DNA from 2 places in the Bacillus sp. JJ722 genome. Region 2 is predicted to be linked to the other one. Evidence: riboswitches for the same ligand, from Rfam matches in the RefSeq annotation. Region 2 holds a riboswitch; the other holds the start of a gene.
What was found. A riboswitch is a leader RNA that binds a small molecule or an ion and turns the genes downstream of it on or off. The one in region 2 is predicted to bind thiamine pyrophosphate.
Positions count from the first base shown of each region.

Region 1: it holds a riboswitch for thiamine pyrophosphate, as region 2 does, so the genes downstream of both, thiD (bifunctional hydroxymethylpyrimidine kinase/phosphomethylpyrimidine kinase) here and V7014_RS01860 (ABC transporter ATP-binding protein) in region 2, are expected to answer to the same signal.

Region 1 covers NZ_JBALMO010000225.1:19,369-22,796, reverse strand. Annotated here, with positions in the region: gene V7014_RS22060 (glutamine amidotransferase) at 1-477, shown strand, start outside; TPP riboswitch at 869-971, shown strand; gene thiD (bifunctional hydroxymethylpyrimidine kinase/phosphomethylpyrimidine kinase) at 1,094-1,912, shown strand; gene thiM (hydroxyethylthiazole kinase) at 1,899-2,699, shown strand; gene tenA (thiaminase II) at 2,696-3,367, shown strand; gene thiE (thiamine phosphate synthase) at 3,380-3,428, shown strand, end outside.
Region 2 covers NZ_JBALMO010000009.1:52,540-55,967, forward strand. Annotated here, with positions in the region: partial or broken gene V7014_RS01850 (zinc ribbon domain-containing protein) at 1-82, shown strand, start outside; gene V7014_RS01855 (pyridoxamine kinase) at 220-1,068, shown strand; TPP riboswitch at 1,312-1,420, shown strand; TPP riboswitch at 1,493-1,580, shown strand; gene V7014_RS01860 (ABC transporter ATP-binding protein) at 1,663-2,409, shown strand; gene V7014_RS01865 (ABC transporter permease) at 2,396-3,160, shown strand; gene V7014_RS01870 (ABC transporter substrate-binding protein) at 3,178-3,428, shown strand, end outside.

The DNA of each region.
Region 1 (3,428 bases), on a different contig from region 2:
GGTCATCAATTAATTGCAGAAGCTTTTGGTGGAAAAGTTGGCGATCATCCGAAAGGAATGGAAATTGGTACAACGAAAATACAATTAACCGAAGAAGGAAGTCAGGATCGTTTATTAGCTATCCTTCACGATACGTTCTATGGGCATGTTACTCATAGACAAACGGTTCTTGAACTCCCTAAGGAAGCTCGGGTTCTTGCATATAATCAATTCGAACCGTATCATGCTTACGTGATTGATAATCATATTTGGGGAATACAGTTCCATCCAGAATTCTCGGAAGAAATTATGCGTGTGTACATTGATCAACAGCAAGAAAAGCTGTTAGCCGAAGGCCATTCGATTCGGGCATTACATCAATCAGTTTGTGACCATCCTTTTGGAAGATTTCTACTAGATCATTTCATTAACTTAACAGAATTGCATGTAACGAGTCCATCTATTGGTTGGACGATATTTGCTAATACAGGAGAGTAAAAGATTAATTATATAAGAATAGTAATGATGAGTACTTCACTAGTAAAAAAAGCATTAGATTTATCGAAACAAAAGAGGAATCGAGTATGTAAATCCGTTTCTTAGCATCTATATTCATGTCTGACAGCAGAGAACAATGACTAAGTATTGTGGGTTATCGTTGAAGTGGAGTGAAAGGCTGTTGTAAGGCTAGAATCATTAAACTGATGAATTTGAAGCGGCTATACACCGAACAGTCGCTCACCGTTTCAATGAAAATGGATTATGATACATTTGTGCTATTCATTTAGATGAATGTTATAAAATATATTAGCATAATTTATCTGAATAGTACAATAAAATATCCTTGACATTCAATGATAAAGAACTTACTGTTTAACATAAGAATCGAATATGTAGCTAGGGGTGCCTTTTTGGCTGAGAGATGATTATTTCATTAACCCTCAATACCTGATCTGGATCATACCAGCGTAGGAAAGCATGTACTCTTTATCTTTATCAAGTTTATGAGGATAAGAAGCTATTTTCCTATGTGGAGAATAGCTTTTTTTACGTAGAAAAGCGTTTTCCATGCAATTCGTTTCTTATGTAGTTCGTAATTCAAGGAGATGATTCATTGAGAAACTATGGCGTAGCAACTTTAACGATTGCAGGTTCTGACTCGTCGGGTGGAGCGGGGATTCAAGCAGATTTAAAAACATTCGCTGCCATTGGTACGTATGGTATGAGCGTTATTACAGCTGTAACAGCTCAAAATACACAAGGAGTATCTTTAGTAGAGGACTTGAGCGCGGAAATGGTACAAAGACAAATACAAGTAGTTCTAGATGATATTCCTCCACAAGCGATTAAGATTGGCATGGTATCAAGTGCAGAGATTATAAAAGTCATTACAGAGACGTTAGTACAATATGATGTGCCATATTTAGTTGTTGATCCAGTTATGGTATCAAAAAGCGGTTGTGCACTTCTAGCCAGCGAAGCAAAAGAAGCGCTTATGTCAAAGCTAATACCAATGGCTTTCATTGTAACTCCAAATATTCCGGAAGCAGAAGAAATAACAGGTATGAAAATTAGTTCTTTAGAGGACATGAAGAAAGCAGGTCAAATAATACGTTCATTAGGACCTCAATACGTTTTAATAAAAGGTGGACATTTAACAGGGGATGCCACTGACATATTAATTGGTGAGCGTGGAATTGAATTTTATTACAACGAACGATTAAATAATCTGAATACCCATGGAACAGGTTGTACACTTTCATCGGCTATTACCTCTTATTTAGCTTTAGGTTATAACGTAGAAGAAGCGGTAGCGAAAGGGAAGAAATATATCACAGAGGCAATTCGATATAGTTTTCCAATTGGCTCGGGAATTGGTCCAGTTCATCATTTTTATCAATTCGAAGGAGAAAAAGTAAATGGGAATTCATAAAATGAGCGGTTTAGTTAATGAAGTAATTAAGCACAATCCTTTGATTTTGCATTATACAAATGAAGTAACCATCAATGACTGTGCAAATGCAACACTTGCGATAGGCGCTAGTCCAATTATGGGTGATGCCATTGAAGAAGTGGCGGACTTAATTACCATTAGCGACGCGGTTGTTCTTAATATTGGTAAGATGCATTCCACGCAAATTCCCGTATATTTAGAAGCTGGTAGAATTGCAAATTCATTGCAGAAACCACTTGTTTTAGATCCAGTAGGTGTATTTGCAAGTAAGCAAAGAACAAAATTTGTTGAAGAAATCATGAGTAAAGTGAAATTTGATGTTATTAAAGGTAATTCGGCTGAAATATTGTCTATGGCTGGGTTAGAAGCAAACGGAAAAGGCGTAGATGCATCTGATGATATAGAAATTGATGTAAGTAAATTACAGAATTTTGCGAAATATATTCAAACGACGATTGCTGCGACTGGAAAAATAGATTTTATAACGGATGGTGAAAGAACGATTCAAATCCATAATGGTTCACCTAAGTTAAAGTCAGTAACTGGAACAGGTTGCATGACAGCTAGTTTAGTAGGAAGTTACTTAGGTGTAACAAATGATTCCTTCAAAGCAGCAACAATGGGTGTGTTGTCCATGTCACTAAGTGGGGAGTTAGCCAATCATAACGATCCAGCAATCGGGACATTTAAAGTGCAGTTGTTTGATGAAATGTACCGATTAAATACAGAAGTAATAGAAAACTATGCAAAGGTGGAAATGCTATGAATTTAACAGATGTTTTATTACAGCAATCTAAACAAATTTGGACTGATTACTTACAGCATCCGTTTATTACAGAGATGGGAAACAATACATTAGACCGTAAGAAGTTTGAGCATTATTTAATTCAAGATTATTTGTATTTAAAGGAATATTCGAAAGTGTTTTGTATGGGAATGATTAAGTCTAAAACAATTGAAGATATGCGATTTTTTCATCAAGCAGCGGGCGGTACATTTGAATATGAAACAGCTGTTCATATTAATTATTTAAAGGGGTTCGGCTATTCAATTGAAGAGCTAGAGCAGCAAGAAGTGGAGCTAACAACGGAAAGTTATACAAGTTATATGCAAGGTGTCTGTTTAAAAGGAGATTTGAAAGAAATCGTGGCAGCGGTGCTCCCTTGTATCTGGAGCTATAACTATATTGGTCAGCATATTGTTGAAAATTACGATATTGATGAAAATCATTTTTATAAGCAATGGATTGACTCTTATAGCGGAGAAGAATTTACTCAACTAAATGTTGTATGGATTGAGTACTCTAATCGATTATTTGCTGATAGTTCTCTAGAAGAACAAGCTAAATTATGTGAGATATTCAAGAAAGCGAGTCTCTATGAATTACATTTCTGGGACATGGCGTATGAAGAAGTGGCAGAGGTTGTGAAGTAAGGAGGAGTCAATTTGTTTCAACAAAATAAAGAATTGTATCTAGTGACAGATTCAAAAATTT
Region 2 (3,428 bases):
CGACAGGGATATTAACGCAGGACAAAATCTTAAAAATGAAGCGATAAGACTTCTAACCGTAGGGACTACGGGGATCGCCTAATCCATTAGAAACCGATACGTTTCTTTACTTAGGAATCCCCCACTTCAACGAAAGTGATTTTCTTTCGTAAGTGGTGGGTAGTTCAATTATGGTAATATGAATAAAGTTTAAGTTGGATAGATTTTATGGAGGTTATTATGAAAAAAGTCGCTGTAATACAGGATTTATCATCTTTTGGAAAATGTTCATTAACAGCTGCAATTCCAGTTCTTTCGGTAATGGGGGTGCAGGCATGTCCTTTACCAACTGCTATATTGTCTGCACAAACAGGTTATCCAAGTTTTTTTTGTGAAGATTTTACTTCCAAAATGCAATATTTCGAAGAGGAATGGAGTAAACTTGATGTAACCTTTGATGGAATCTACACCGGCTTCGTAACTGGCCGAGAGCAAATTGATAATATTTTTCGTTTTTTAGATAAATTTCATACAAAAGAAACCATTTTGCTTGTTGATCCGGTGATGGGGGATATAGGTGAGGCTTATAAACTTTTTACAGAAGAATTACTAGTGCGAATGAGAGAACTGGTGAAATGTGCAGATGTGATTACACCAAATGTAACGGAGTGCTGTCTATTAACCGGATTATCTTATGAAAAACTACATAGCTATGTAAATGAAAGGGATTTTATCGAAGCGTTAGAAGAAGCTGGAAAGACATTGCAGCAAGAAACTGATGCTAAGGTAATCATCACTGGTGTGAACCCACCGTCAATAGATACGGATAAGCAGTTTATCGGTAATATGTATTTGGATGGGAATAAAACCTTTTATGGCGCAATGCCGTACAATGGTAAAAGTTATTCTGGTACGGGTGATTTATTTGCCTCTGTCATAATGGGAAGTATGATGCGGGGAGAGGACCTAGAAAAATCTGTACAGCTTGCAGAAGCATTTCTAACAGCAGCCATTACTGATACCTCCTTGGAGCAAATTCCTAAAGTAGAAGGAGTTAACTTCGAAAAATTCTTGAGAATGTTATTATAAAGGTTTTGGTTTCATGATTTTTGGGAGGAATCGTGTTGTTTGGTGTAAGTATTTATATTACTCCATATTATATGACTGCTATAGCAGCCTTCTATAATCCGACCTTACAAGAATCAAAACAGGATTTCGAACAATTAGAGCCTGTAGAATAATAAATAAATGACATTATTTTATGAAAAAATAAAATTATTTGTAAATTTATCTTGCATTAAAGTAAGTTCATGTTAAGATATATAATTGTAATTAACTCACTAGGGGTGTCTCATTAGAGGCTGAGATGGAACGATTTGTTTCGAACCCTTTGAACCTGATCTAGTTCATACTAGAGGAGGGAAGGTGGTTATAGGTGGAATCATTCTGTCCAATTCACCCCAACCTTCTATTATGAAAGTTGGGGTTTTTACGTTGTTGTCATTTTATATATTTGATCTACTAGGGGCGCCATTGGCTGAGAAGAACCCTTTGAACCTGATCTAGTTCATACTAGCGGAGGGAAGTAGGAATGAAGAATTTTTTTATTTCGTTCATTACCACTTCCCATATAGGAAGTGGTTTTTTTATTAGGAAATCTAATTATGAAAGGTTGGTGTGTACATGACTCTCGTGTTAAAAAATGTTTCTTATTCTTTTAAAAACGAAAAGAAGCAAGACAATAAAGTGATTGTCAATTTGAATATGGAGATTGCAGGAGGTGAGTTTGTCTCATTAATCGGTAAAAGCGGTACAGGTAAAAGTACCATTTTAAGATTAATTACTGGTCTCTTAAAGCAGGATGAGGGTGAAATATTAATCAATGGTACTCCTATTTCACTTGGAGATGTTGGTTATATGCCTCAGCGAGATTTACTGCTACCTTGGAGAACGATCATCGACAATATCATGCTAGTTTCAGAGATTAATAAGAATATACATCTCACAAAAGAGGAAGCGAGAAGTTGGCTGGAACGTGTCGGATTACTAGCATATGAGAATGCTCTTCCAAAGCAATTATCGGGAGGGATGAGACAGAGAGTTGCCTTTTTAAGAGCTTTGTTAACAGGCAAGGATGTATTATTGCTCGATGAACCATTCGGTGCACTTGATGCATTAACGAAAAAAGAGATGCAGTCATGGTTATTATCACTGTGGCAAGAGCTAAATAAAACAGTATTATTTATTACCCATGATTTAGAGGAAGCTTGTTTTTTAAGTGACAGAATCATTTTATTACATACTAATCAAACGATTGATGAAATTCCAGTAGAGATGAAACGACCACGCAAACCTGAAATACAACATGAAGAGAGTTTCGTTACTTTAAAGAAATACGTGGAGAATAGGATTGCTTATGAAATGTATTAAACAATGGTTCAAAACATATAGCTTGTTTCTTATATTTATTTTTACACTTTTCGTTTCAATAGAATGGGCTGTCCGTATAGAACTCATTCCGTCTTTTATCATTCCTGCACCTACTGGAGTTATTACGTTAATTATTGAAAACTGGAAGCCGCTACTCTTGGAGCATCTTCCGATTACGATGCTTGAATTTATTATAGGTTTTGTAATTGCTGTTATAGGTGGAATCACTCTTGGAGTTAGTATGTTTTATTCGAAAACGATTGAAAAAATGCTCTATCCAGCCATACTTATATCGCAAATGATTCCTATCATAGCACTGTCTCCAATCTTTGTCCTTTGGTTTGGTTATACCATTTGGAGCAAAGTGGCTGTTACAATCTTAATTTCATTTTTTCCTATTGTTGTCGGTACATATGATGGGTTGAAATCAAGCAATCAAGAATATGTGGATCTATTTCGCTCAATGGGAGCAAAACGATGGCATATTTTTCAAAAATTGCATATTCCGATGGCACTGCCTTCTTTTTTCTCTGCTTTGAAGCTCGCAATCGTTTATGCATTAGTAGGTGCAACAATTGGCGAATGGCTCGGAGCAAGTGAAGGGCTTGGTTATTATAGTCGACGAATGTCGGGGAATTTGAATGCCGAAGGGGTTTTTGCAGCAATCACGATTTTGACTTTACTTGGCATATTATTATTTGCACTTGTAACAACAATTGAAAAATACGTGATCCGATGGAAAAACGAATAGATGGGGTGGAAACTGAAATGAATAAAGTAAAGATGATTGGAATATCGCTAATTATTATGAGTCTCTTGCTTTCAGGTTGTTCTAGTAAAAGTAAAGAAAAAGGCTCGGAAGGACTTGAAGAAATTAGTATTATGCTAGATTGGTATCCAAATGCAGTACATTCAGCGATTTATACTGCCCAGGAAAAAGGATACTTTAAAGATGAAGGATTGGACGTGAAAATTGAAATGCCAGCAGATACGAATGATCCGTTAAAGCTTGCTGCTAC